4 regions of the Janthinobacterium sp. RA13 genome follow, and region 2 is predicted to be linked to each of the others. Evidence: predicted binding sites of a transcription regulator. Region 2 holds the regulator's gene; each other region holds the start of a gene.
What was found. Region 2 encodes sigma-54, which starts transcription at its own class of promoters, with help from an activator protein. Its sites were predicted from a motif close to TGGCANGNAANCTGCTTT; they were not measured.
Positions count from the first base shown of each region.

Region 1: a site for sigma-54 is predicted at 3,698-3,715, ahead of urtA (urea ABC transporter substrate-binding protein). Genes of this name have one in related genera too.
Region 3: a site for sigma-54 is predicted at 3,207-3,224, ahead of FG13_RS23750 (beta-propeller fold lactonase family protein). Genes of this name have one in related genera too.
Region 4: a site for sigma-54 is predicted at 1,892-1,909, ahead of FG13_RS09295 (EDSAP-1 family PEP-CTERM protein). Genes of this name have one in related genera too.

Region 1 covers NZ_JQNP01000001.1:2,018,318-2,025,389, forward strand. The annotation lists gene urtC (urea ABC transporter permease subunit UrtC) at 1-739, opposite strand, end outside; gene urtB (urea ABC transporter permease subunit UrtB) at 736-2,322, opposite strand; gene urtA (urea ABC transporter substrate-binding protein) at 2,392-3,645, opposite strand; gene FG13_RS08825 (DUF4349 domain-containing protein) at 3,844-4,632, opposite strand; gene FG13_RS08830 (transglutaminase-like domain-containing protein) at 4,649-5,248, opposite strand; gene FG13_RS08835 (DUF2760 domain-containing protein) at 5,514-6,095, shown strand; gene FG13_RS08840 (Hsp70 family protein) at 6,092-7,072, shown strand, end outside.
Region 2 covers NZ_JQNP01000001.1:4,850,665-4,857,736, forward strand. The annotation lists gene FG13_RS21440 (monovalent cation:proton antiporter family protein) at 1-1,006, opposite strand, end outside; gene FG13_RS21445 (KpsF/GutQ family sugar-phosphate isomerase) at 1,091-2,125, shown strand; gene FG13_RS21450 (KdsC family phosphatase) at 2,125-2,658, shown strand; gene lptC (LPS export ABC transporter periplasmic protein LptC) at 2,701-3,312, shown strand; gene lptA (lipopolysaccharide transport periplasmic protein LptA) at 3,338-3,919, shown strand; gene lptB (LPS export ABC transporter ATP-binding protein) at 3,919-4,674, shown strand; gene FG13_RS21470 (RNA polymerase factor sigma-54) at 4,679-6,157, shown strand; gene hpf (ribosome hibernation-promoting factor, HPF/YfiA family) at 6,227-6,589, shown strand; gene FG13_RS21480 (enoyl-CoA hydratase/isomerase family protein) at 6,725-7,072, shown strand, end outside.
Region 3 covers NZ_JQNP01000001.1:5,343,887-5,350,958, reverse strand. The annotation lists gene FG13_RS23760 (DUF779 domain-containing protein) at 1-360, opposite strand, end outside; gene adh (aldehyde dehydrogenase) at 415-1,935, opposite strand; gene FG13_RS23750 (beta-propeller fold lactonase family protein) at 2,187-3,143, opposite strand; gene FG13_RS23745 (TonB-dependent receptor family protein) at 3,348-5,486, shown strand; gene FG13_RS23740 (substrate-binding periplasmic protein) at 5,541-6,374, opposite strand; gene pedF (cytochrome c-550 PedF) at 6,390-6,875, opposite strand.
Region 4 covers NZ_JQNP01000001.1:2,110,816-2,117,887, reverse strand. The annotation lists gene FG13_RS09300 (EDSAP-1 family PEP-CTERM protein) at 1-726, opposite strand, end outside; gene FG13_RS09295 (EDSAP-1 family PEP-CTERM protein) at 835-1,818, opposite strand; gene FG13_RS09290 (glycosyltransferase) at 2,007-3,239, opposite strand; gene FG13_RS30650 (hypothetical protein) at 3,378-3,554, shown strand; gene FG13_RS30645 (hypothetical protein) at 3,795-3,932, shown strand; gene FG13_RS09285 (hypothetical protein) at 4,062-4,430, shown strand; gene FG13_RS09280 (acyl-CoA thioesterase) at 4,514-4,972, shown strand; gene FG13_RS09275 (DEAD/DEAH box helicase) at 5,060-6,466, opposite strand; gene FG13_RS09270 (helix-turn-helix transcriptional regulator) at 6,847-7,072, opposite strand, start outside.

The sequences.
Region 1 (7,072 bases), 2.8 Mb from region 2:
GCGCTTCGCTGTCACGCACGCCCTGCAGCACCCGGCCCAGTTTCGAGCGGACGATGGCGCGCGCGCCGATCAAGGCGGCCAGCAGGAAGGCCAGGGTCAGCAGGAACAGCACGGCCCGGGTGGCGGGCGCCGTGATGCTATGGCCCAATATCGTCTTAAAATCCGTGAAACCGTTGTTGCCGCCAAAGCCTGTGTCATTGCGGAAGAACAAGAGCATGAAGGCATACGTCATCGCTTGCGTGATGATGGAAAAATACACGCCCTTGATGCGCGAGCGAAACGCAAAATAACCGAAGACAAACGCCAGCACGCCGGGCACCAGCACGACGAGCGCCATGCAATACCAGAAATGTTCCGTGAACGCCCAGTACCAAGGGTAGGTTTTCCAGTCGAGAAAGACCATGAAATCGGGCAAGCTGCTGTGGTACTGGCCCTGGTCGCCGATGGCGCGCATCAGATACATGCCGTGCGCATACGCGCCCAGCGCAAAGAACACGCCATGGCCCAGGGACAGGATGCCCGTGTAGCCCCAGACGAGGTCCAGCGCCAGCGCGGCCAGCGCGTAACACATGAACTTGCCCACCAGCGCCACCGTGTAGGCGGACACGTGCAGCGCATGGCCTTCGGCAAACGTCAGATTAAACATCGGCAATAGCGCTGCCAGCAGCGTGCAGGCGGCAATGGCCAGCCAGACGGGCCGCGTGAACAGGCCCTGCTTTATCGGATAGGAGGTAGTCATTCGACGCTGCGTCCCTTCATGGCAAACAGGCCCTGCGGCCGGCGCTGGATGAAAATGATGATGAACACGAGAATGGCGATCTTCGCCAGCACGGCGCCCGCCACCGGTTCGAGGAATTTGTTCACTTCACCCAGGCCCAGCGCGGCGATCACGGTGCCGGCCAGTTGGCCCACGCCACCGAGCACCACCACCATGAAGGAATCGACGATGTAGCTTTGGCCCAGGTCCGGTCCCACATTGCCCAGCTGCGACAAGGCCACGCCACCCAGGCCCGCGATGCCGGAACCGAGGCCGAAGGTCAGCATGTCGACCTTGCCCGTGGCCACGCCTACGCAATCGGCCATGCGGCGGTTTTGCGTGACGGCCCGCACGAACAGGCCCAGGCGTGTCTTGTTCAAAATCAACCACACGGCCACCACGACAACGACGGCAAAGCCGATGATGGCGAGGCGGTTATACGGCAGCACGAGGCCGCCCAGCACGGTGACGCCGCCCGACATCCAGGCCGGATTGGCCACTTCCACGTTTTGCGCGCCAAAGATCGTGCGCACGGCCTGCATGAGGATCAGGCTAATGCCCCAGGTGGCCAGCAGGGTTTCCAGCGGCCGCCCGTACAGCCAGCGGATCACCGTGCGCTCGAGCGCCACGCCCACCAGCCCGGCGACGAGGAAGGCGGCCGGTAGCGCCGCCAGCAGGTACGCATCCTGCAGGCCAGGCAGGAAGTTGCGGAAGAACAGCTGGCACAGATACGTCGTGTAAGCGCCTATCATCAGCAATTCGCCATGCGCCATGTTAATGATGCCCATCAAGCCAAACGTGATGGCCAGCCCCAAGGCGGCCAGCAGCAGCACGCTGCCCAGAGAGATGCCGTAAAACACATTGCCAGCGAATTCCATGCGCGCCACTCGTCCCTTGATCTGGCGCATAGTCTCGATGGCGGCCAGCTGCACGGCTTCGTCGGGCTCGCCCCCTTTGTCCAGCATGGCTTGCAGCACGGGCAGCAGCCGGGCATCGCTGCTGCCGGCCAGCGCCTGCACAGCTTGCTTGCGTGTGGCCGCATCGGGCGCATGCAGGTTGGCGCTGGCGATCAGCACTTGCAATAGTTGTTTAATTTCAGCATCGTTTTCCCGCCCCAGCGCCGTGCGGATCAAGGGGATTTGCGCGGGATCGACCGCCTTTTGCAAGGCTTGCGCGGCAGCCAGGCGCGTGCTCCGCTCGGAAGCCAGCAGCTTCAACCCCGAGAGAGCGCCCGCCACGGCCGAGCGCAAGCGGTTGTTGACCATCACGCCATCGATGCCTTCCGGCATCGGCACGTTCTGGCCGCTTGCGGGGTCAACCGCCTGCTCGCCATCGACGATATACACCTTGCCGTCGGGCGCGGCATATAACTGATCGTCCTGCAAGGCTTGCAGCACCTTGGCAGCCTCGGGCGTGGCCAGGGCGGCGATCTGGGCGACGGCGGCGACCCTGGCATCGGGGTCGTCGCCGGCCAGCGGTTTGAGCAAGGATGGATCGATGGCGGCCTGGGCCATGGATGACAGGCACAGGCAGGCGAAGACCAGCAGCGATGTGAATAGCCTCATTGATATCCCGGAAAAGCGTTGATGGTCGGCACCACCGGACGCATTGCCCGATGGCGCTGGCGTGGCTCTTTACAGCTTTTGTTTGCCCTCATTGCCCTTGATGAACGGGCTCCACGGCTGGGCGCGTATCGGTTCCTTGGTTTTCCACACGACATTGAATTGCCCATCAGCCTTGATCTCGCCGATCATCACGGGCTTGTGCAGGTGGTGATTGGTCGCATCCATGGTCAGGGTGAAGCCCGACGGCGCCTTGACGCTCTGGCCGGCCATGGCGGCGATCACCTTGTCGGTATCGGTCGACTTGGCTTTTTCCACGGCTTGCGCCCACATGTGGATGCCGACATAGGTCGCTTCCATCGGGTCGTTCGTCACGACCGAACCCGCGTTCGGCAGCTTTTGCGCCACAGCATAGGCTTTCCACTGCTTGATGAAGGCCGTATTCACGGGATTCTTGACGGACTCGAAATAATTCCACGCCGCCAAGTGGCCAAGCAAGGGCTTGGTATCGATGCCGCGCAACTCTTCCTCGCCCACGGAAAACGCGACGACGGGCACGTCCGTGGCTTTCAAGCCGGCATTACCCAGTTCCTTGTAGAACGGCACGTTCGAATCGCCATTGATGGTGGAAATGACGGCCGTCTTGCCGCCCGTGGAAAACTTCTTGATGTTGGCGACGATGGTTTGATAGTCGGCATGGCCGAACGGCGTGTAGACCTCGCTGATATCGCTATCCTTGACGCCCTTGCTTTTCAGGAAGGCGCGCAGGATCTTGTTGGTGGTGCGCGGATACACGTAATCCGTGCCCAGCAGCACGAAGCGCTTGGCGCCGCCGCCATCCTTGCTCATCAGGTATTCGACGGCGGGAATCGCCTGCTGGTTCGGTGCCGCGCCCGTATAAAACACGTTCTTTTCCAGCTCCTCGCCCTCATATTGCACCGGGTAAAACAGCAGACTGTTGAGTTCCTTGAACACGGGTAAAACCGACTTGCGCGACACGGACGTCCAGCAGCCAAACACGACAGCTACATTATCCTGCGCCACCAGTTGGCGCGCTTTTTCCGCGAACAAAGGCCAGTTCGACGCCGGATCGACGACGACGGCTTCCAGCTTCTTGCCCAGCACGCCACCCTTGGCATTGATTTCGGCAATCGTCATCAGCGCCACATCCTTGAGCGACGTTTCGGAAATGGCCATGGTGCCCGACAGCGAGTGCAAAATGCCCACCTTGATCGTATCGGCGGCCAGGGCTGCCTGCATATAAGTGGACGTGGCCAGGGCCAGGGCGCCGGCGGCGGCCGCTTTCAGGATGATGCGTCGTGACATGGGGACTCCTGTGATGGGTTCGTGGGATCAAAGCTGGGCATACGATGTTGTTAAAGCAGAATGCATGCCAGCACCAGCAGGTGTCCGCCATGGTGCACGCGGCTTTTGCCGCACGAAAAAAAACCTGGCTGCACAAGGACTGTGCAGCCAGGTTTCAAATTGCCGTAAAACGGTGCGCCGGACGCAACAATTCCGGCATCAATCCTTGCGCGGCGCTCCACGCAGGCGGCGCCAGCCCTTGCGTCCCAGCGGGAACAGCAGCACAAAAGCGATCAGCCACGGCAGAATGTACGCCATGGCCGTGATGGCGTTGGCCACGCCTTCCGACAGGTTTTCCGTGAAATTGCCCAGCGCGCGCTTGACGGGCCGCCAGAACGATTGCTTGCCTTCAGCACTGATGACGACGTTCAGCAAATCCGTGTCGATGCGCTGCATCAACAGCGCATTGGCCGCCGTCGCCTGCTCCAGCTCCACTTGCACGGTGGCCAGTTCCTTGCTCACCTTGATCAGGGCATCGACGTTCGTGCCTGAACGCTTTTCCAGGTCTTGCAATTGCGCCTGATATTGCTTGAGCATTTCCAGGCGTTTCTTGCTATCGAGCACAGGACGGCCCAGGTCTTCCACCTTGGTGCCCTGGCTGGTGACGTCGCCTTCGGCCGTGACCAGCGCGACGAGCTTCTTGATGCCAGCCGGCTTGGCGCGCATGCTGATGCGCGCATGCACATAGCGGCCGCTGTCGACGCTGGAATCGAGCAGCAAGCAGCCGTTTTCCGTGTCGGCCTTGCAGGCGGCGACCACCTTTTCATACAGGGGCCGCACTTGCGCCTCATTCGTATCGACGCTGACATTATGTTCATAGGCAAGAAACTCGCTGCCCTTTTCCTTGCCCTCAAGGCGCGCGGCGCTCGACTGCCCGCCGCTCTCGCCCTTGCTGCCGCAACCGGCCAGCAACATCAGGCCGATCAGGCCAATACAGATTTTTTTCATGGTTTCTTTCTTTGGATTATTTTTGCAGAGGCAACAATTCAATATCGGGCAAGTGCGCCGCCACGTCCTGCACCGTCGCATGGCCGGTCAGGGACGCCACCACCTGCGGCAGCGGTTCCGCCCAGATTTCCGGCAAGTCGCGTTCCTCGGGCGCCAGCACGGGAAAGGCCAGCTGCTCGCGCGGCGGCGTGAAGGCGGCATCGACGCCGGGCTTGTTGCCACGCGCATCGATGCGGTACCAGCCGAAGTCCTGCAGATACACGGCATTCAAGCCATGCAGACAAAACGGCGGCCCCACTTCGCCGACGGCCAGGCGCTGGTAGCACAGGCCGGCAGGAATGCCGTTGGCGCGCAGCAGCGCGGCCAGCAAATGGCTCTTCGCATAGCAATAGCCCGTGCCATGCTGCAAGACGTCGGAAGCGCGGCAAGTGACGGGATTGCGCTGGTAGTCCCAGCTGTGGGCCACCTCGTCGCGCACAAAGGCAAAGCAGCGGGCCGCGATGGCGGCGTGGCCCACCGCGCCTGCCGCCAATGCGGCTGCCTTGGCGCGCACGGCCGGATGGTCGCTGTCGATATACAGGCTGCTGGCTAGATAGATGGAAAAGTCGGTAGACATGGCATCCAGGTCATGCAAAAAGATAATGCGCGATTCTAGACGAAACAGCATGAAATCGAGCGTTTCCTTGCGCAGGAACAAAGAAAATCCACGCGTCAGGCTCTCTGCGCGGGGGGCGGCGACTTTGGCGCCGGCCCGGTAGCTGGTATCATGCGGGCAAACGCAGCCGGCCATATAGACCCGGCACATGCACTGCCCTGCGAAGCGGCCCCGCCACCGGGCGCGCCGCCGACGCCTCCCTACAGATCAGAGAAACGAGTTCCCTATGAGCACATCATCGTCCCACCCATCGTTCTGGCGCCGTGTCCCGCTGGCCTTCGGCGCCTTCTTCAGCACCCTGTCGGACGCCGCCTATGCGGCCCGCGTGGAAAAGCTGTCCCTGCCCGAAGCCGCTCCCGTCGCGCCAGTGGCACCTGCGCCAGCGCCCGTGCCGACGCCAGCCGCCGCACCCATCATTTTGAAAGAAGCGACGCCAGACGCCGCCCTGCAATTGCTGGCCCTGCTGCAACGCGAAGCGCGATTGATCGACTTCACCCAGGAAAACCTGGGCAGCCATGCCGATGCCGACATCGGTGCTGCCGCCCGCGTCGTGCATGAAGGCTGCGCCAAGGTCATGCGCGAATACTTCACCATCGAGGCCGTGCGCCAGGAAGCCGAGGGCAGCCGCATCGTCCTGCAAGAGGGTTTTGACAGCGCGCAAGTACGCCTGACGGGCAACGTCGTCGGTTCAGCGCCATTCACGGGTACATTGAGCCATCGTGGCTGGCGCGCGTCCAGCGTGCGCCTGCCGAAACTGAGCGAGCAGCACGACGCCGCCATCCTGGCACCGGCCGAGGTGGAACTGTGAACGACACAACGAACAACACCCCGCGCTACGCCATCGGCATCGACCTGGGCACCACCCACAGCGCCCTGTCGTATGTGAACCTGGTCGAGAGCGACGGCGAGCAATCCAGCCACGGCGTGCTGAAAGTGCCGCAACTGTCGGCGCCGGGCACCGTCGAAGAGCTTTCCTTGCTGCCGTCGTTCGTCTATCTGCCGCACGCCGATGAAGTGGCGGCGGGCGACCTGGCCCTGCCCTGGGTTACCGAGGAAGCCGAAGCGCCGTTCGTCGTCGGCGAAATGGCCCGCAGCCGAGGCGCCACCACGCCGATCCGTCTGGTGTCGAGCGCGAAAAGCTGGTTGTGCCACCCGGGCGTGGACCGCCGCGCAGCCATCCTGCCGAACGACGCGCCGGCCGAAGTGGCGCGCATTTCGCCCATCACGGCCGCCACGCGCTACCTGACGCACTTGCGCCAGGCCTGGGACAACGCCCACCCGCAAGCGCCGTTCGCGCAGCAGGAAATCACCGTGACGATTCCCGCCTCGTTCGACCCGGCCGCGCGCGAGCTGACGATGGAAGCGGCGCAGGCGGCCGGCTACACCTCATTGACCTTGCTGGAAGAGCCGCAAGCGGCCCTGTACAGCTGGATCCAGACCAGCGAAGGCCGCTGGCGCAAGGAAGTCAAGCCGGGCGACATCATCCTGGTCGTCGACGTGGGCGGCGGCACCAGCGACTTTTCGCTGATCGCCGTGCTCGAACGCGACGGCGTGCTGGAACCGCATCGCGTGGCAGTCGGTGAACACATCCTGCTCGGCGGCGACAATATGGATCTGGCGCTGGCCCACCTGGTGGCGCGCAAGCTGGCCGCCAACGGCACCCAGCTCGACGCCTGGCAAATGCGCGCGCTCACTTATGGCTGCCGCAGCGCCAAGGAAAGCCTGCTGGCCGACAGCGGCATGGAAACGGCGCCGATCGTCGTGCCGAGCCGCGGCTCGAAACTG
Region 2 (7,072 bases):
GTCCCGTGCGCAGGGCCACGCCGTTGCTGGAGCCGAACAGCCGGGCCAGGCCCGCGATCAGCGCGAATTTCAGCAGCACGGGGCCGCACAGCAAGAGCAGCACGAGCCACCAGTTGTCGAGCACGACGCGGATGTTGAGCAGCATGCCGACGGTGATGAAGAACAGGCCCAGCAGCACGTCGCGGAAGGGCTTGATATCTTCTTCCACCTGATGCTTGAATTCCGTCTCGGAAATGAGCATGCCGGCAACAAACGCGCCCAGGGCCAGCGACAGCCCGGCCCGCTCCGTGATCCACGCCGCGCCCAGGGTAATCAACAGCAGGTTGAGCATGAACAATTCTTGCGAGCGGCGCTTGGCGACGATGGTGAGCCAGCCGCGCACCAGTTTCTGGCCGATGAACAGCAGCAAAATGAGTACGACGAGGGCCTTGCCGCCGGCCCAGGCCAGGGTTTCGGCCAGGTTGTCCGAATCGCGCGTGAGGGCTGGAATCAGGATCAGCAGGGGCACGACGGCCAGGTCCTGGAACAGCAAAATGCCGATGATCTTGCGGCCGTGTTCGCTTTCGAGCTCCAGCCGCTCCGTGAGCATTTTCGAGACGATGGCCGTCGACGACATGGCCAGCGCGCCACCCAGGGCGAACGCGGCTTGCCAGCTCAGGTGGATGTAGGCGGACAGGTAATGTCCGACGAGCCAGCCGAAGACGACGGTGGCGATGATGGTGGTGACCACCTGCGCCATGCCAAGGCCGAAGACGATGCGCCGCATGGCGAGGAACTTGGGCAGAGAAAACTCGAGCCCGATGGAAAACATCAGGAAGACGACGCCGAACTCGGCCAGCGTATGGCTGGCCTCGTTTTCCGCCGCCAGGCCCAGCGCGTGGGGGCCGATGACGATGCCAACGGCCAGGTAGCCCAGCATGGGCGGCAAATGCAACATTCTGAAAGCGACCACGCCCAGCACGGCGCTGCCGAGTAACATCAGGGTCAGTTCAAGCGAGGAAAACATGGGTTGCCCGGTACGGTCAATGGAAATCGTTGTTTGTTGTGACTGGCAAGTTTTTTGCTTTCCTAATTCGTTTATACTTTGGGCATGAGTGTAACCCATGAAAAAACAATGCTGAAAGCTTTTGATCGAATTGACATGCAAGCGACGACCGAGCGCGCCGTCGCGCTGGCCCGCACCACCTTGCAGATCGAGTCCGACGCCATCGTTGCGTTGCACGCGCGCCTGGCCACGGACGACAGCGTGGGCCGCGCCGTGGCGCTGTTGCTGCAATGCAAAGGAAGAGTCGTCGTCTCCGGCATCGGCAAATCCGGCCATATCGCGCGCAAGATTGCCGCCACCCTCGCTTCCACCGGTACGCCGGCCCTGTTCGTGCATCCGGCCGAAGCGGCCCATGGCGACCTGGGCATGGTCACCTCGGACGATGCTTTTATTGCCATATCGTACTCGGGCGAGTCGTCGGAACTGATGGCCATCATGCCCGTCGTCAAGCGCATGGGCGGCGTGCTCATTTCCATGACGGGTAAGCCGAATTCCAGCCTGGCCCAGCTGGCCGACGTGCACCTGGATGTTTCTGTTGAAAAAGAAGCCTGTCCGCTGAACCTGGCGCCGACGGCCAGCACCACCGTCACCCTGGCCCTGGGCGACGCGCTCGCCGTGGCATTGCTCGACTTGCGCGGCTTCAAGGAAGAAGATTTTGCCCGCTCGCATCCAGGTGGCGCCCTGGGCCGCCGCCTGCTCACGCACGTGCATGACGTCATGCGCAGCGGCGAACGGGTGCCGCAAGTGCCCGTGGACGCTTCCTTGCTGCAGGCGCTGGAAGAAATGACGAAGAAGGGCATGGGCATGACGGCCGTTGTCGATGCGGACAACCGCCCCGTGGGCGTGTTTACCGATGGCGACTTGCGCCGCATGTTCGAGCGCGTGCAGGATTTCACGCAAGTGGCGATCCGCGACGTCATGCATGCGCAGCCGCGCAGCATCGCGCCCGAACGCCTGGCCGTCGATGCCGTGGCCGTGATGGAGCAGTTCCGCATCAACCAGATGCTGGTCGTCGATGCCGACGGCAAGCTGGTGGGCGCGCTGCATATCCATGATCTGACGCAAGCGAAGGTGATTTGATGGACAGCGTAGCGGACAACCTGGCGCGCGCGGCCAAGGTCAGACTGATGATCTTTGACGTCGATGGCGTGCTCACCGACGGCAGCCTGCATTTCGGCCCGGACGGCGAGATGATGAAAACGTTTAATGTGTATGATGGCCTGGGCATCAAGCTGCTGCAGGAATCGGGCGTGCAGACGGCCATCATCAGCGCGCGCCGCTCGGCCATCACGGCACGCCGCGCGCAGGACCTGGGCATTACCCATGTGCACCAGGGCGGCCACGACAAGCTGACGCCGTTTCGCGAACTACTGGCGCTGACGGGCTTGACGGAAGAGCAATGCGGCTATATCGGCGACGACGTCATCGATGCGCCCATCCTGAAGCGCGTCGGTTTTGCCGTCAGCGTGCCGGGCGGGCGCCCGGAAGCGCAGGGCCTGGCGCACCATGTGACGCAGGCCGGCGGCGGCCGCGGCGCCGTGCGCGAGATCTGCGAATTCCTGCTGCGCGCCCAGGACAACTATGCGCGCGTCATGGCGCCGTTCCTGGAGTGAGGCGCGCCTTGCCGCCAGTGATATTGGAAAGAGTGAAACCCTATGCGTAAGCCAGGAGGCGCCCATCGCTGGCGCACGATTTTTACCCTGCTGGGCGCGGTTGTTGTCGCGCTGGCCAGCTTTTGGCTGCTCGAAGTGATGAACAAGAACAGCCAGGACATCAAGGCCAGCAAACATTTGGATGAGCCCGATTATTTCATCACCAATTTCAGCCTGGTGCGCATGGATTTGACGGGCAAACCCAGCTATATCGTGTCGGGCACCAAGCTCACGCATTATCCGGCCGACGATTCGTCCGATATCGACCAGCCCTTCGTGCGCAAGCTCACGCCAGGCATGCCGCCGTTGAACATGAATGCGGAACTGGCGCATATCGACCAGGACAATACCCGGCTGCAACTGCACCGCAAGGTCGTGATCGACCGCGTGGCCAGCCCGAAGGCGCAGAACCTGACGGTCAGGACGGAAGCGCTGACGGTGTTCCCGGATGAGGAAAGAATGGAAACGGACGTGCCTGTCGATATCCTGACGGGCGCCTCGCGCCTCAATGGCGTCGGCATGAAGGCCAATAACGCCACCGGCGTGGTGGAAGTGCAGAATGCGCTGCGCATGGTCCTCCCGCCGAAACCGCGCCCGGCCGCGGCGGCAAAATGACAGAATGAAACAAGGAAACCATACTATGAAGAAGATCTTGCTGTTGACCGTATTTTCCCTGGCCATCATGGGCGTGGCGCATGCCGAGAAGGCCGATTCCGAGAAGGAAGCCGTCATCACGGCACGCAGCGGCCACGTCGATGACGTCAAGCAGGTGCGCACCCTGACGGGCGACGTCGTGCTGGTGAAAGGCACCCTGACCATGAAGGCGGGCCGGGCCCTGATCACGGAAGATCCGCAAGGCTACCAGTTCATTACCTTCTGGGCCGATCCCGGCAAGCTGGCCACCTTCCGTCAGAAGCGCGATGGCGCGGGCGACCTGTGGGTCGAAGGCGAAGCGGAGCGCGTGGAATACGACAACAAGACGGAAGTGGTGAAACTGTTTTCCCGGGCCAAGTTGACGCGCCTGGAAGGCACGAAAGTCACCGACGTGGCCAACGGCGCCTTCATCTCGTATGACAGCCGCAAGGAAGTGTTTGCGATGGAAAATTCCAACAGCGGCACCAGCACGCCCGATGGCGGCAGCGTGCGCATGGTGATCCAGCCGAAGACCAAGGCGCCGGCGGCGGAGAAAGCGCCGGCCACGCCCGCGCCAGGAAAGAAATAATGGAAAATACACGTTGCGGCAGCACCCTGATCGTTCGCGGTCTGCAAAAAACCTATGGCAAGCGGCAAGTCGTGCATGATGTCTCGCTGCAAGTCGAATGCGGCGAAGTGGTGGGGTTGCTGGGCCCGAACGGCGCCGGCAAGACCACCTCGTTCTACATGATCGTCGGCCTGGTGCCGTCGGACGGCGGCAGCATCGATATCAGCGGCGTGGACATTTCCAGCCTGCCGATCCACCGCCGCGCGCAGATGGGCCTGTCCTACCTGCCGCAGGAAGCGTCCGTCTTTCGCAAGCTGACGGTGGAAGACAATATCCGCGCCGTGCTGGAAATCCAGACCGTCGAAGGCCGTCCTTTGAAGAAGGCCGAGATCGAGGAGCGCCTGGACAAATTGCTGGCCGACTTGCAAATTGAAAAGCTGCGCGAGAACCAGGCCCTGTCCCTGTCGGGTGGCGAGCGCCGCCGAGTGGAAATCGCCCGCGCGCTGGCCACCGATCCCCGTTTCGTGCTGCTCGACGAGCCGTTCGCGGGCGTCGATCCGATCGCCGTGATCGAGATCCAGCGCATCGTGCGTTTCTTGAAGGAGCGCAATATCGGCGTGCTGATCACCGATCATAATGTGCGCGAGACGCTGGGTATCTGCGACCGTGCCTACATCATCAACCAGGGCTCGGTGCTGGCGTCGGGACGCCCCGACGACATCATCGCGAACGAGTCGGTACGCCGGGTCTATCTGGGCGAACACTTCCGCATGTGAGCCAATGAAACAATCATTGCAGCTGCGCACTTCGCAGCACCTGGCACTGACGCCGCAGTTGCAGCAATCGATACGCCTGTTGCAATTGTCTACCCTGGAATTGCACCAGGAACTAGAGCAATTGCTGACGGACAATCCCTTGCTCGAACGCCTAGACGATCCGCTCGACCGTTCGCTGCGCCTGCTGTCCGACGGCGCCTTGAGTTCCACGGCCGCGCCGGCCGAAGCGCCGCCCCAGCCGCCAGGCCAGGAAGCGCCCGCCGCGCCGGCCGAAGCGGAAACCTTTGATGGCGAGGCGGGCGACAGTCCGGCTGCCGCGGATGGCGGCGACAGCGACTGGAGCGAGGCGAGCCGCGGCAAGGCGCCGGACGATGAAGATTCGCGTCCACAGCTGGAAGCCCATCACTGCACTCTGCGCGAGCACCTGATGGAGCAGATGCGCGTGACGGTGCTGGAATTGCGCGACCGCGCGCTGGTTGAGCTGATCATCGACGCGCTCGACGACAATGGCTACCTGGAAGAGTCGCTCGACGACATCCTGGCGCGCCTGCCGGAAGAGCTGGAAATCGACGCCGACGAGATGCGCACGGCCTTGTCGCTGCTGCAAAGTTTCGATCCGCCCGGCGTGGGCGCGCGCAATGCGTCCGAATGCCTGGCCCTGCAAATCAAGCGCTTGCCGCACATCGCCATGGTGACGCGGCGCATGGCCCTCGTCATCGTGGAAAAGCACCTGGCCTGGTTTGCCCAGCGCGATTTCAACAAGCTGAAAAAAGCCCTCGATTGCGACGAGGAAGACTTGCGCGAAGCGCAGACGGTGATTCGCCAGTGCAATCCGCATCCGGGCGCCGTGTTCGCCTCGGACGTGTCCGATTACGTGGTGCCTGACGTCGTCGTCAAGCGCGCGCGCAATGGCTGGCAAGTGACCCTGAACAACGACGTCATGCCGCGCCTGCGCGTCAACGCCATGTACGCCAACCTGCTCAAGCAGGGCAAGGGCGAGGGCGCCATGGGCGCACAGTTGCAGGAAGCCAAGTGGCTGATCAAGAATATGCGCCAGCGCTTCGACACCATCCTGCGCGTGGCACAGGCGATAGTAGAAAGACAAAAGAACTTTTTCTCGCATGGGGCCGTTGCCATGCGCCCCCTTGTGCTCCGTGAAATAGCTGATACACTGGGTTTACACGAGAGTACTATCTCGCGGGTAACAACTCAAAAGTACATGCTGACCCCGCACGGCATGTTCGAGTTGAAATATTTCTTTGGTAGCCACGTCGCCACCGAAGCGGGGGGCGAAGCGTCATCGACGGCGATACGGGCATTGATCGTGCAACTGACAGGAGCAGAAGACCCTAAAAATCCTTTATCCGACAGTAAGATTGCGGACATGCTGGGGGAACAAGGCATGGTGATTGCGCGACGTACTGTTGCCAAATACCGGGAAGCGTTGAAAATTCCGCCAGTGAGCCTGCGTAAGTGTTTGTAAGTTTTTTTCGGTTCCTCTGCGGGCCGGATAGGATGGACCGCACGAACCCGATCATCTTTAGGAGTGTGTATGAATCTCACCATCAGCGGACATCATCTCGAAGTGACACCAGCCATCCGTGAATACGTACAAACGAAGCTGGAGCGCGTGAAACGTCATTTCGATCAAGTTATCGATATCGCCGTGATTCTGACCGTGGATAACCTCAAAGAGAAAGAAAAACGTCAAAAGGCTGAAGTCAACCTGCGTTTGAGTGGCAAGACTGTCTATGTGGAAAGCCTGGCGCACGACCTGTACGCCGCGATCGATACCCTGATCGACAAGCTCGATAGGCAAGTGATGAAATACAAAACCAAAGTGCAAGGGCACGGTAAAGAGGCGATCAAGCATCTGCCAGACAACTCCGAGGAAGACGCCGTCGTCGCCGTTTAAGGCCACCCGCTTCCAGCAGTTGTGATCAACTAAGGGCGCACATCTTGCGCCCTTTTTTGCGCCTGGACCTGTTGAACGCAATCTTCCCCGCGCAAGGGCTAGAATGTTTGCACTTTCACTTCTTTCCTGCCTGCCATGAGCGACTTCGTCCAGACCTCCATCCGCAACCGCACCGGGCACATCGTGCTCGACCGTCCGAAAGCCTTGAATTCCCTGTCGCTGGAGATGGTGCGCGCCCTGAGCGCGGTCCTGCTGGCCTGGCGCGACGATCCGCACGTGGACGCCGTCGTTATTCGATCGAGCAGCGAAAAAGCCCTGTGCGCCGGCGGCGATATCCGCTTCTTTTACGATGCGGGCCAGGCCACGCCGCAAGGCGGCAGCGCCTTGCTGGAAGATTTCTTTACGGAAGAATACGCCTTAAATCATGTGATTCATTTCTATCCGAAACCGTATATTGCCGTGATGGACGGCGTGGTGATGGGC
Region 3 (7,072 bases), 490 kb from region 2:
ATGCAACAGCGCGCACTCTTCATCGGTGAACAGGCGCGAGCGCGTCAAAAAGCGCTTGCCCGTGCCGTTGTCGAGTGAAAACATGCCGCCATTGCCATCGACCACATCGATAATCAACTGGGTATGCTCCCAGTACTCGAATTGCTCGAGTCCCATGTAAAACGGTGTGCCATTCAAATTGCCGAGATAGATGTCGGTGTCGCTGACATCGAACTCGCCCAGCGCGTAGCACATGGGCGCGCTGCCGTCGCAGCAACCGCCCGACTGGAAAAACATCAGCGGGCCGTGACGCTGGCGCAACTTGTCCATCATTTCCAGCGCCGCATCGGTGGCGACCACCCGGGCAATTGCTGCACTCATGGCATCCCTTTCTGCGCGCCGCGCCCGGACGACAAGCGCGGCGCGTGTACCGGTTTAGAAGAAGCCCAGCGCTTTCGGGCTATAGCTCACCAGCAAGTTCTTCGTTTGCTGGTAGTGATCGAGCATCATCTTGTGGTTTTCGCGGCCGATACCCGATTGCTTGTAGCCGCCGAACGCGGCGTGGGCCGGATACAGGTGGTAGCAATTGGTCCACACGCGGCCCGCCTGGATGGCGCGTCCCATGCGGAAGGCGCGCGAACCGTCACGCGTCCACAGGCCGGCGCCCAGGCCGTACAAGGTGTCGTTGGCGATCGCCAGCGCTTCGGCCTCATCCTTGAAGGTCGTGACGGACACGACGGGCCCGAAGATTTCTTCCTGGAAGATACGCATCTTGTTATTGCCCTTGAACACGGTCGGACGCACGTAGTAGCCGCCTTCCAGGTCGCCCGCCTGCGTGTTGCGCTCGCCGCCGGCCAGCACTTCGGCGCCTTCCTGGCGGCCGATGTCGAGGTAGGACAGGATTTTTTCCAGCTGCTCCTGCGACGCCTGCGCACCGATCATGGTGGACGAGTCAAGCGGGTTGCCCTGCTTGATGGCCGCCACGCGCTTCAGGGCGCGTTCGATGAATTTCTCGTAGATCGATTCCTGGATCAGCACGCGCGACGGGCAGGTGCATACTTCGCCCTGGTTCAGCGCGAACATGGTGAAGCCTTCCAGGCACTTGTCGAAATACTCGTCGTCCGCATCCATCACGTCTTCAAAGAAGATGTTCGGCGACTTGCCGCCCAGCTCCAGGGTGACGGGAATCAGGTTTTGCGCGGCGTAACCCATGATCAAACGACCCGTGCCCGTTTCGCCCGTAAAGGCGATCTTGGCGATGCGCTTGCTCGACGCCAGCGGCTTGCCCGCTTCCAGGCCGAAACCATTGATGATGTTCAACACGCCCGGCGGCAGCAGGTCGCCGATCAGCTCGATCAACACCATGATGGACGCTGGCGTCTGCTCGGCCGGCTTGAGTACCACGCAATTGCCAGCAGCCAGGGCTGGCGCCAGTTTCCACACGGCCATCAGGATCGGGAAATTCCATGGAATGATCTGACCCACGACACCGAGCGGCTCGTGGTAGTGGTAGGCATAGGTTTCCGCATCGATTTGCGCGACGGAACCTTCCTGCGCGCGGATGCAGCCGGCAAAATAACGGAAATGGTCGATGGCCAGCGGAATGTCGGCATTCATCGTTTCGCGGATCGGCTTGCCGTTGTCAATGGTTTCCGCCGTGGCGATCAGGCTCAAGTTCTGCTCGATGCGGTCGGCGATGCGGTTCAGGATATTGGCGCGCTCGGCAGGCGAGGTCTTGCCCCAGGCATCCTTGGCGGCATGCGCGGCGTCCAAGGCCAGCTCGACGTCCTCCGCCGTGGAGCGGGCGATTTCGCAAAACGGCAAGCCGGTGATCGGCGTGATGTTGGGAAAGTATTCACCTTTTACTGGGGCAACGAACTGACCGCCGATGTAATTGTCATAGCGTTGTTTGAAGGGATTGGCTACGCCCAGTTTGCTGATATCTGCGAGATTCATGTCGTCCTCTATCGGGTTAATTAGAATGGAATTACTTAATTAAAGTCAAACGTCCTGGTACAGATGGGGTGAGTACACGGAGTCTTCCGCAAATGCCGTGCCAGCTCGCCATCCCACTACAAACTTAGCCGGTTTTACCCTTGTTGCAAGGGCGCGGTGTCAATACCGGCCCGCTTTTCAGCGCATGCCCGGGCTTGAGCCGCTGCACAATGGAACAGGTGTACCAGACTGGAACACCTGCGCCTGTGCCACTAGCGAATCACCACGCCCCATGGCAATTCGCCCACGGCAATATCGGCCACCTTGCGCGCGCTGGCCGTGTCGATGACGGAAACGCTGTTCGAGCGGCCATTGGCCACGTACAGCTTGGCGCCATCGGGCGTGATGGCCATATTCCACGGGCGCTTGCCGACGGGAATGGTGGCCGTGACCTGATGACTGGCCGTGTCGATCACCATCACCGTGCCGTCGATACCGTTCGAGACATACACCTGCTTGCCGCCGGGATGGACGGCGATGCCATTCGCATTCTTGCCCGCAGGAATGGTGGCGATGGCCTTGCGCGCGGCCATGTCGATGACGTAGACGGCATTGACCAGTTCGCACGCCACGTAGGCACGGCCCGAGTCCGGACTGAAACCGATGCCGCGCGGGCGCAAGCCCACGGCAATGGACGCGACCTGGCGGCGTTGTGCCACATCAATGACGTCGACTTGCTCGGCCTCTTCCGCGCTGACCAGCAGCCAGCGCCCATCCGGGCTAAAGACTGCATGTTCCGGGTTACGTCCGTGCACCTTGATATCGGCAAGCAAGCTGCCGGTATGCCCGTCGAGCAAGGCCACGCTATTGTTTTCCTCGACGGCCACGGCCACATGACTACCATCTTGCGAGGCACTGACACCTTCCGGCGACTTGCCCAGCGCCACCGTGCGCACGGGCGCCTCGCCAGCGTTATCGATCAGCAGCAAGGCGCTGTTGGCCGCGTCCGTGACAAACAATTGCCGCCCGCTGGGGTCGGCGGCGATGCCGCGCGGACGCTTGCCCGCGGCGATCTGGCGCACGACCTGGTCGGTCGCCGTATCGATCACGCTCAAGGTGCCCGATTTTTCATTAGGAACATAGGCAAAGGGAGCGGCCTGGACGGCGGTGCTGGCGAGCGCAGGCAACAGCCAGAAAACTTGGCGCAAGCGCAGGAAGAAGTTGGGCATAATCACCTTTCGATGGCAAAACACAGGAAAAGCGCGCGGCATCGGCGCATCTGAACATTGCTGCATGCAAACGCCGTGCCACTGACACGCGTATAATTTCAGCCCACCAATGGAGACATGGCAGGCATATTGCTTGATACAACTATGCAGACCTGCGCCGCGCACGCGACCAAAGCAGGCTTTTATTCACATTGGAGAATCCGCATGCAGCATCGTTTCCGCCTGAACACCATCGCCAGCCTGTTTGTCGCCGGCAGCGCCACCCTCGCCCCCCACGTCTTTGCCGCCGAGGCAGCTGACCTGGCCAACGGGCAACTGATGGATACGGTGGTCGTCAGCGGCAGCCGCATCGCCCACCCCAGCCAGGAAGTGCCGGCCTCGATCGACGTCGTCGACAGCGCCCGCATCCAGGATGGCCAAATCCGCGTCAACGCGTCGGAAGCGCTGGCCGCCGTGCCAGGGCTGGTTGTGCAAAACCGCCAGAACTTCGCGCAAGACTTGCAGATCTCGTCGCGCGGCTTCGGCGCCCGCTCGGCCTTCGGCGTGCGCGGCGTCAAGCTGATCAGCGATGGCATTCCCGCCAGCATGCCCGATGGCCAGGGCCAGGCCGCCACGTTCAACCTCGATACGGCCGAGCGCATCGAAGTGCTGCGCGGACCGTTTTCTGCCATCTACGGCAACCATTCGGGCGGCGTGATCCAGCTGTTTTCCAAAGATGGACAAAATCCCCCGTCCGTCGAATTGAATGTGACGGGCGGCAGCTACGGCACCAACAAGGTGGACTTGACGGCACAAGGCCAGGCAGGCGGCATCGGCTACGTGCTCGACGGCTCGCGCTTCCGCACCGATGGTTTCCGCGACCACAGCGCCGCCACGCGCGAACAGGCGTTCGGCAAGATCACCGTCAAGCCGACGGCGGACAGCAAGCTGACCATCGTCGCCAACAGCCTGCATCAGGGCAACACACAAGATCCGCTGGGCGCCACCTGGGCCACGTTTGCCCGCGACCCGCGCGCCGGAGAAACCGATGCGAGCGACACGCAGAACCCGAAGCGCACCCTGGCCGAGCGCTACAACACGCGCAAGAGTATCGACCACCAGCAAATCGGCGCCACCTATGAACAGTCGTTCGGCGACGACCGCCTGCATGTGATGGTGTATGGCGGCAACCGCGACGTGATCCAGTACCAGGCTTTTACCAAAGGCTTCCAGGCACCGCCCAGCCATTCAGGCGGCGTGGTCGACTTCCAGCGTGAGTTCTACGGCATCGACACCAACTGGCTGCACGTGAACCAGTTGGCAGGCGGCAAGCTGAGCACGACCATCGGCATCGATTACGGCCGCTCCAGCGACGACCGCACGGGCTATGAAAATTACATCGGCAACACGTTTGGCGTAAAAGGCAAGCTGCGCCGCGACGAGCAAAATGTCGTCTCCAGCCTCGATCCCTATATCCAGGCGGAATGGCAAAGCGGCCCATGGCTGCTCAGCGCAGGTTTGCGCTACAGCAAGATGAAAGTGGCGGTCGACGACCATTTCCTCGGCAATGGCAACGACAGCGGCAGCCTGGAGTTCAGCCACACGACACCGGTGCTGGGTCTGCTGTATAAACTGACGCCGAACGTCAACGTCTACGCCAGCGCCGCGCGCGGCTTCGAAGCGCCCACCTTGAATGAACTGTTTTACTCGGGCACCGGTGGCGGCTTCAATTACCAGCTGAAACCGGCCACCAGCACCAACCTGGAAGCGGGCATCAAGGCCAGAATCGCCAACAACACCCACGTAAACGCGGCCGTGTTCCAGATCAAGACCAACGACGAGCTGGTGGTCGACAAGTCCAGCGGCGGGCGCACCAGCTATCGCAATGCAGGTAAAACCTTGCGTCAGGGTATGGAAGTGTCGCTGGACTCGAACTTGCCATATGGCTTCACGACAAAAGTAGCCCTCACCAGCCTGCACGCCGTGTATGACCAGGCGTTTGGCAGCGTGCGCGAAGGCAGCCGCTTGCCGGGCGTGCCCAGCGCCAATCTGTTCGCGGAACTGGCCTGGAAAGACACGCTCGACCGTTTTGGCGCGGCGCTGGAAAGCCTGGCCAGCAACCAGGTCTACGCGGAAGACAGCAACATCGAAAAACCGGCGCCCGGCTATACGGTGTTCAATGCGCGCTTCAACGCCAAACAAAATGTGGGGAATTGGCGCTTCAAGGAATTTGCCCGCCTGAACAATCTTTTCGACAAGACCTACGTGGGCTCCGTCATCGTCGGCGACAGTAACAAACGCTACTATGAAGCGGCGCCGGGACGCAACTGGTTGTTAGGTGTCAGCGCGCAGTACAGTTTCTAAAACAAAAAGCCCGTACATCTTCCGATGTGCGGGCTTCACATACAGCATGGACTGTTACGGCCGCGCTTCCTTCATCCCATATTTTTCAAAGATCGCCTTTAGTTCACCGCTGGCCGCCATCTCGTTCATGGCTGCCTGTAGCAACTTGGCCACGTCGAGTTGTTGCTTGCTGACGGCCAGGCCCACGGCCCAGCCCGCGCGCGGCAAGCGGGCGAACGCCACTTCGCTCAAGGGGAAAGCGGGATCGCTTTTCAGCACCGATTCGATTTCCGAACGGTTCGCCAGCACGGCGTCGAGCTTGCCCGCCTGCAATTGTTGCAAGGCTTCGGCCGCCGTATCGAAAATGCGCACGTCGTCGCGGTACTTGCCATTATCTTCGCCCAACATCAGCATGGCCGCGATCGATACCTTTTCCACGCCGATGCGCTTACCAGCCAGCGTAGCGACGCCGTCGAATTGCGGCACGGCTTGCGCACTGCGCGCCAGGCGCACGGTTTCCACGTAATACGGCGCAAAAATTTCGACCTTGTCGTTATCCGCCATCAGCTTCTTGTCGACGGGCACATGCAACATCACATCGGCGGGACCATAACCGAGGTAATGCCCCTTCCACACCATATTGCGCAAGTCATCGTTCAGGTTTTCGCCGGCGGGAAATGGCAGCAAGCTCAGTTTCAAGCCCAACTTTTTCGCCAGCGCTTCGGCGATGTCGATATCGATGCCAACACCCTTGTCGGAAAATGGCGCGAACTCGTTGTACACAGCCACTTTCAGGCTGCCCGACTGCCGCACTTTCTGCCAGTCGGCACGCGCCGGCGCGGCTGCGCACAGCGCCAGGCAAGCGAGCGAGATCATCGCGCGCGCGCTGCGGAATTGAAATGAACGCATGGGACTCCTTCGTGATCAGTTCGATTCTCTACGGGTTTCCAGATAGGTCTTGATGGCCCACATGGCTTCCTGATTGAACACGCCTTCGAACGGCGGCATGTACACGGCGCCATTGCGCACTTTACCGTGGCGGATGGTGGTCAGGTAGTAATTGTCCGTCTCCTTGTAGCAAGCCTGTTTCTTTGTCTCATTCTTGATACCAAAACAATCGCGGTCCAGCTGGCGCAAATCCGGCGCGATGCCGCCCGAGATGGCTTCGATGCCGTGGCAGCGCGCACAATTCTGGTTGTAGGCCGAGGTGCCGACCGTCAAGGCCAGCTTGTTGCCCCGATACGGATTTTGTTCGAGCCACTTGTCGCCCACCTTGGGCAAGCCGGTGGTGTCGACGCCTTGCGGCGTGACATTGCCGTGCGCATAGGCATGCGGCAAGGTCAGCAGGGAAGTGAGGGCAACGGCGCCGGCGGCGGCAACGCCGAGCAGGGTACGAATGGAATAGGTCATGCTGGTCTCCTTGGTTTTTTAGTCAATACCCAAGAAGAGCAAATGCCATGCCATGCACTTATGCCCCACATCCGGCCGCCCATGTATCAATTTGGAACAGCTGCAACACGTATTTGTGTCACCGCACGTGTAATCCGACAGCGCCAGACAAAACCACCAGACGTAAAAAAACCCCAACCGGATCACCGGAAGGGGTT
Region 4 (7,072 bases), 2.7 Mb from region 2:
CGGCGTTTGCGCGTAGCCCGTATTGAGGTTGGCGGCATCGGCCAGTTCGGTGCCGCCCAGGATGCCGGAGCCGAGGTTGCCATCGGGCGCCCAGTTGAAGACGATCTGGCCATTTTCATCGATGATGGTAAATGTCAGCGCCATGTTGGTGGTAGCCGCTGATCCCGTGCCGGCCAGCGCGTCCAGGTACAGCTGCATGAAGGGCAGGGCCTGGAAGTCGAAGGCCAGGGTTGCGCCCGGTTGGCCGACGACGAAATTGACCGTCATCGCGGTGCTGGAGCCATTGCGTCCCGAGGCGTCGGCGCTGCCGCCGCCCGCCAGAAAGGTTTCCGCCGCATTCACCGTATGCGTGCTGGTCGAGCCCGGTGGAAAAGGGGGGATTTGCGAAGTGACGATCTGCGCCTCGCCGCGCGCATACGAGGCGTTGCCCATGCCTTGCCGGGTAAAGTCGTTTTCTCCCTTGGTAACGGCGCCGCGCTTCGCTTGCAGCGCGTCGATCTCGTTGCTGCCGCCATTGATGATGCTGCTGCCGTTGAGCGTGGCGGTGGTGCGCGACAGGTCGATATTGCTGAGCAAGCTGGTGGAACCGGTGGGATTGCTGATGACCAGGCCAAAGACACTGGTGTACGAATAGCCGTAGGCGGCGGCACTGGCAGTGCCGCTGCTGGCCAGCAGCAGAAAAGCTAAGAGGACTGTTGGCAGCCGGGTGCAAGAAAATATAGTCATGAAAATCCTCATCTCCTGATCGGCCGCGTTGTAAGGAAAACCGACAGGTTTGCCACATAAAAAAGGCGAGGAGAGCCCCTCGCCTGTAAGTCCCCCCTGTTGCCTGGTTCAGGCGGCAACCTTGCGGCGGCGGGCATAGCCCAGGCCAGCCAGACCCAGGCCCAGCAAGGCCAGGGTGCCTGGTTCCGGTGTCGCTTGCTGTTTCACCAGATCCACGCTTTCCACCGCATTCAGGGTCAGCGTGTAGTTGCCGGCCGTCAAGGCATTGCTGACGGAGCTGAAATTGCTGCCGCACACCGTGCCGACACCGGTACCCGTGGGCGTGCCGCAGCCGGAAGGGTCGTAGGTGAACAGGTTGCCGCGCGTGAGGAAATTGGTCGCCAGGCTGGTGTTCAGGTTGGCGCCATCGGCGTTTTCAGTGCCGCCGAAGATGCCCGAGCCGATCGCGCCATCGGGCGTCCAGTTGAACACCGTCGCACCGGTCGCATCCGTGATGGTGAAGGTGACGACCAGGTTGGCCGTGGCGGTGGACAGCTGGCCGACCGTGCTTTGCAGGAAGACCTGCATGAAGGGCGAGGCCAGGAAGTCAAAGCTCAAGGTTGCCGTGGGTGAGCCGACGATGAAATCGACGGAAAAGCCCGTGGTCGAGCCGTTGCGCCCGGAGGCATCGGCCGTGCCAGCTGGGCCGTCGAGGTGGGCTTCGGCCACGTTGACGACCTGCGTGGAAGTGGAGCCGGCGGGGAACGAGGGGAATTGCGTGCTGACGATCTGTGCATCGCCACGCGAGTAGTTGCCCAGAGGGCCCTGTTGCGTGAAATCGTTCTCGCCCTTGGTGACCGCGCCGACGTTGGCGCGCGGGGCATCGAGCGAGCCGGAGCCGCCATTGATGACGCTTACGCCATTCAGGGTGGCCGTGCTGCGCGAGATGGTGGTGCTGTTGGCCACCGTGATCTGACCCGTTGGCACGGCGATCACGAGGCCGAAGATGTTGTTGTAGGAATAGCCGTAGGCGCCCGCCTGTGCGCTACCGGCGGCGCACAGCATGGCCAGTGCCGCTGCGGCCGGGAGCAGTTTCAGTTTCGAGAGTTTCATTGTATTCACCTCGTGGTTGAGTGAGTCTGGAAGTCTTGCTTGAGTCCTGTCGGCAGGTGCTCATGGCCAGATCTAAGCGACTTCCATGCCAACGCATGAGGTTCTTTTGAAATCAAGGACTTGGCGTGCTTTTGTTGACGTACTGCAGGTGTTGCCGGACGCTCTGTAAGAAAAACCGACGCCGCCCGTCAAGGCAGGCCGCCTGGTGGCAAAGAGCCCAGCAGGGCGTGCATATGGGGCAGCAAGCGTTGCCCTGGCACATAGTCGCGCATGGCCGTGGCCAGCTGGCGCGCCGCCAACCTGGCTCGGCCATCGTCGAGCATGCGCGTGGCGGCATGGCGCAGGGCGGTTTCCTGGAAGCGGTCGGCGCGCAGCAGCAGGCCGGCACCGGCCCCGGCGATGCCGTGCATGTTGAGGAATTGATCGAGGTTGCTGGCGATGCCGATGACGGGCACGCCCGCCGTCAGCGCCTGCTGGCTGGTGGGGCTGCCGCCGTTGCAGATCACCAGGCTGGCGCGCCGGGCGGCCGCGTCGCCGGGCAGAAAGGGCGCGACATAGGCATTCGGCGGCACGGCGTCGACGCGGATGGTGCCGGCCGTGGCCGCCAGTACGGTGACGGGCAGGGGCGCCAGCGCGCGCAGCACGCGTGGCAGCAATTGCCCCTGGCCGGAGCTGCCCAGGGTGACATAGATGATGGGCCGTCCGCTGCTCAGTTCCGGGCGCTGCCACCAGTCGGGCAAATCAAGCGGCGGCGCCCAGATGACGGCGCCCAGGTAGTCGTGCGTGGCCGGCATGGCTTGCGGCGGAAACAGTTGCGGAATATCCGCGTACAAGGTGCGGTCGGCATCCGTATAGATGCGCCGCAAGTCGCTGCCCAAGGATGGCAGGCCATGGCGGCGGCGCACGCGGTTCAGGGGCACGGCGTGCGAGGCGAAGGCCAGCGGGCGGATCAGGCGGAACAGGGGATCGGCCAGCCAGATGGGCAGCATGCCTGTCAGAGGCAGGCTGGGCACCGTGTAGTGCTGGCGCACCCAGGGACTCCAGTAGGCATTGCTGACGGTAATGTAGGGAATGCGCTGCAGGCGCGCGCTGACCGACAGCGACAGGCGGAAGTCGCCGATCACGAGATCGGGCTGGACGGCATTGAGCAGGCGCAAGTCGTCTTCCACATACGCGTGCAGCGTACTTTCCGTATAGACGGGCTTGCCGTGCGCCAGCGCCTGCAGAAATTGCAGCGATGAAATACTGTCGATGCGCCAGCGCCGGAAGGGCGCTTGCTTGAAGCAAAAGTCATAGCCGTCGGCACAGGCAAAATGCACCTCGTACTTGTCCTCGTCCAGGCCCTGGGCCAGGCTCAGGGGACGGCCGACGTGGGCCAGGGTCACTGCCTCGGCCATAAAGAGGATTTTCTTGCGCGCCATGGAAATCGCTTGCACTCGTAGCTGGAGGGGATGCTTGTCAAGTTGGAGTGGCGCCACGCCGTTTAGTTCCCTGCAGCGTGCCGCTGGCGGGCGCCAGGATTTGGCCGCATCGGCTACAGTGGGGCAAAGGAGGCCACCATGCAGCCACAATTCCATCTTGACCCGTTGCGTGCGCACAGCACGCCCGAACCCGATATGCCGCCACCGCCGGAAGGCGACCCGCTCACGCCGCCGCCGGAACAGCCGCCCCACATTGATCCCGTGCCGGTCGAGGAGCCGACGCCGCCGCCGCCGCCGCCCGTGAAAATGCATTGAGTGGTTTTCGGACCGTTGCACCGCGCCATGGCCTGCGGAGGGGGGACGCGCGCCGCGTTTATTTCCTATCGGAAATGGACTGCGGGGCGGCCGCCGGCGCCACGCCATTTAAACAACAAAAACGTCAATAAATGTTGCCGACTGGATACAAATCAAACGCTAACTGTCGAGTGTCATGCGGCCGTCACGATTCTGTTCTTATAATGAGACATCATAAAAATTCTTGTACAGGAGACCATCGTGGGCAATTCCTTGCATAACAAAATCTACCTGGGCCGGCGGCCTGTGATCACCAGCAAAAACCTTTTGGCGCTGGCGCTGGCGGGCGCCGTGGCGGGTTGCGGCCTGGCCTGGCTGCTGCTGCGCAGCTATAAATAAGGGCTGTCCAGCCCGTCTTTCAGCCATCCGTTCGCCGCGCGGACGGAGACTGATTCACGTTGCCTGTTGCCGATGCGCAGCGGGGCGCGTACCATGGGGGCCGAACACCTGGCCTTTTATGGAAAAGTAATGAAGAACGAGAAATTAACAACCGATGAATATGACGCGCTGGAGCAAGTTGCACGCGGCATCAAGACCGAGCGCCCCAGTGCTTGCGTGGCCCGCAATGCCAAGCGCCTGTCCGGCCTGAAGCTGCTCAGCTATGCACGCGATGGCCGTCTGTCCATCACCGAGAAAGCACAACAACTGTTGTTCCTGCGCCGCTGCATCATGGGGCTGCGCGCTGTCGCCACCGATCCGCTGACCAAGCTGGAGTCGGACGTGGCGTATTTCCTGGGCAAGAAAGCCCACATCGTGGCGCGCGCCGAAGGCGAAGGCCACGACATTTCCGACAAGGGCCGCGAATCGCTGGCCGACATCGACACCCTGGGTCTGTAAGGCTCACAACCGGCCCTCGTGGCCGGTTTTCACATCTTCCCTCACTTTTAATTTCCCCTTTGGAGAACACTTTGGACAGCGCGATGAACTGGTCGGCCCACGAACTGACGATGACGGTCCTGATGACGCCTGATATGGCCAATTTTTCCGGTAACGTGCACGGTGGCACCATCCTGAAATACCTCGACAGCGTCGCCTATGCCTGCGCCAGCCGCTATTCGGGCAGCTATGTGGTGACCTTGTCCGTGGACCAGGTGATGTTCCTGCAGCCTATCCACGTGGGCGAGCTGGTGACGTTCCTCGCGTCGATCAATTACACGGGCACGACATCGATGGAAGTGGGTATCCGCGTGGTGACGGAAAACATCCAGCAGCGCCTGGTGCGCCATGCCAACAGCTGCTATTTCACGATGGTGGCCGTGGACGCCAACCGCAAGCCCGTGGCCGTGCCGCCACTGGTGCTGGAGACGCCGGAGCAGCACGCGCGCTTCGAGCAGGCCAAGCTGCGCAAGCTGTCGCGCCAGAAAGTGTCGAAAAAATAAATGCGGCGGACATGAAAAAACGGCCACCAGAGTGATCTGGTGGCCGTTTTTTATTGCCTGCCGCCTGTGGGCGGCATGGCGCCGTGATTAACGGTCGCCGTAGCTGCGGCGTGCGCCGTCGGTGCTGCGCGGGTTGGAACCTTTGTAGCCGCCGCCGGTGCTCGGTGCGCCGTCTTTGCGTGGTGCGCCTGGCTTGCTGAACGTGCGTTGGCCTGGCTTCGCGCCGCCACGGTTGTCGCCCGGTTTCCAGCCGCCTGGACGGGCGCTCGAACGTGGTGCCGACGCCGTTTTCTTAGGCTCGAAACCTTCGATGACATTGACCGGGATCAATTGCTTGGTGAAGCGTTCGATGCGCTTGACGTTCATGCCTTCAGCGTGGTTCACCAGCGAGATGGCCAGGCCATTGCGGCCAGCGCGGCCGGTACGGCCGATGCGGTGGACGTAGTCTTCCGGGAACTTCGGCAGGTCGTAGTTGAACACGTGGGTGATCGTTGGCACGTCGATACCGCGGGCGGCAACGTCGGTGGCAACCAGCACTTTGACCTGGCCGCGACGCATGCCGTCCAGGGTGCGGTTACGCGCGCCCTGATGCATGTCGCCGTGCAAGGCGGCAGCCGAGAAACCGGCGATGTTCAGACGGTCGGCGATGGTGTCGGCGTCACGCTTGGTGGCGGTGAACACAACAGCCTGGTCCAGCGATTCGTCGCGCAGCAGGTGGTCCAGCAGGCGATTCTTGTGCGACAGGTCGTCGACGAAGTGCACGCGCTGGGTGATGTTTTCATGCTTGTTGCTCGAGCTAGCCACCTGGATGACCAGTGGGTTCTTCGTGATGCGGCGGGCCATGTTGCCAACGACGCCGTCCAGGGTTGCCGAGAACAGCATGGTTTGACGGCCTTCTGGCGTCGCTTCCACGATTTTTTCGATGTCGTCGATGAAACCCATGTCCAGCATGCGGTCGGCTTCGTCCAGCACCAGGATTTCCAGTTGCGAGAAGTCGATCTTGCCCGAATCCATGTGGTCGATCAGACGGCCAGGGGTCGCGACCAGAATCTCAGGGTTCTTGGCCAGCAATTGCATCTGTTTAGGGTAAGGCATGCCGCCCAGAATCGACACAGCCTTGATGCGGCGGATGCCGGTGCTGTACTTGTCGGTATTGGTGGTCACTTGCAGGGCCAGTTCGCGCGTTGGCGTCAGCACCAGCATTTTTGGCTGGGCAGCCTTGAAACGTGGACGCTCGCCGCGGGCGCGCGATGCTTGCATTTCCTGGTTCGGCGTCTTGCCGGCGGCGCTTTGTTCGGCGCTGGCCAGTTTGTGCAGCGATGGCAGCATGAAAGCTGCCGTCTTGCCCGAACCGGTCTGCGACGAGACCAGCAGGTCACGGCCTTCGATCGCGGCTGGAATCGCTTGCGACTGTACCGCGGTTGGCGCGGTGTAGCCCGATTCGGTCAGAGCGGCGATGATGGACGGATGCAGGCCTAAGGATTCAAATGTCATTCTTTTCTTTCGTAAAAATCAGCGTTCTTGCAAAAAGCAGAACGCAAAATAGCAACGCCAACCAAAACGAAATGACTCAACTAAAAAGAAATTTCGGCACAAAAGCTTTGCGCCGGGACGGTGTCAGGTGCGACACACAAGGCGGGAGGGCTTTATAAGCGGCATCCTGTGGATGCGCTAAGGCTTGCGAAGCTGCTAAGTTTGTAGTGCTGGACTGCGGTGTTGCCATCGCTTCAAGGAAACATATTGCAGCGCACAACGACACTATACCGTATTTGATGCCGTTTTGCACGGTCTAAATGGGAAGAAACGACAGTCCTACCACGTTTTGATGATGTTTCCTATGTGAAATCAGTAGGAATACGTAGATTTTGCGCGTTTTAATTGAGCATGGCCACGATGTCGGCGGACAGCGGCGGCGCCTGTCGCGTTTCTCTGGCCAGGTTGATTTGCCGGGTGACCTGTGCCAGTTCGACCAGGCTGCGTTCCAGCTGATACGTTCCCTTGGCATGCAGCCACGCCAGCACGTCGGCCAGGTGCCAGATGGTGGCGCTGCCCTCATGCACGGGCACGGGGAAACTGTGGCGGTATTTGCTCATCAGTTTA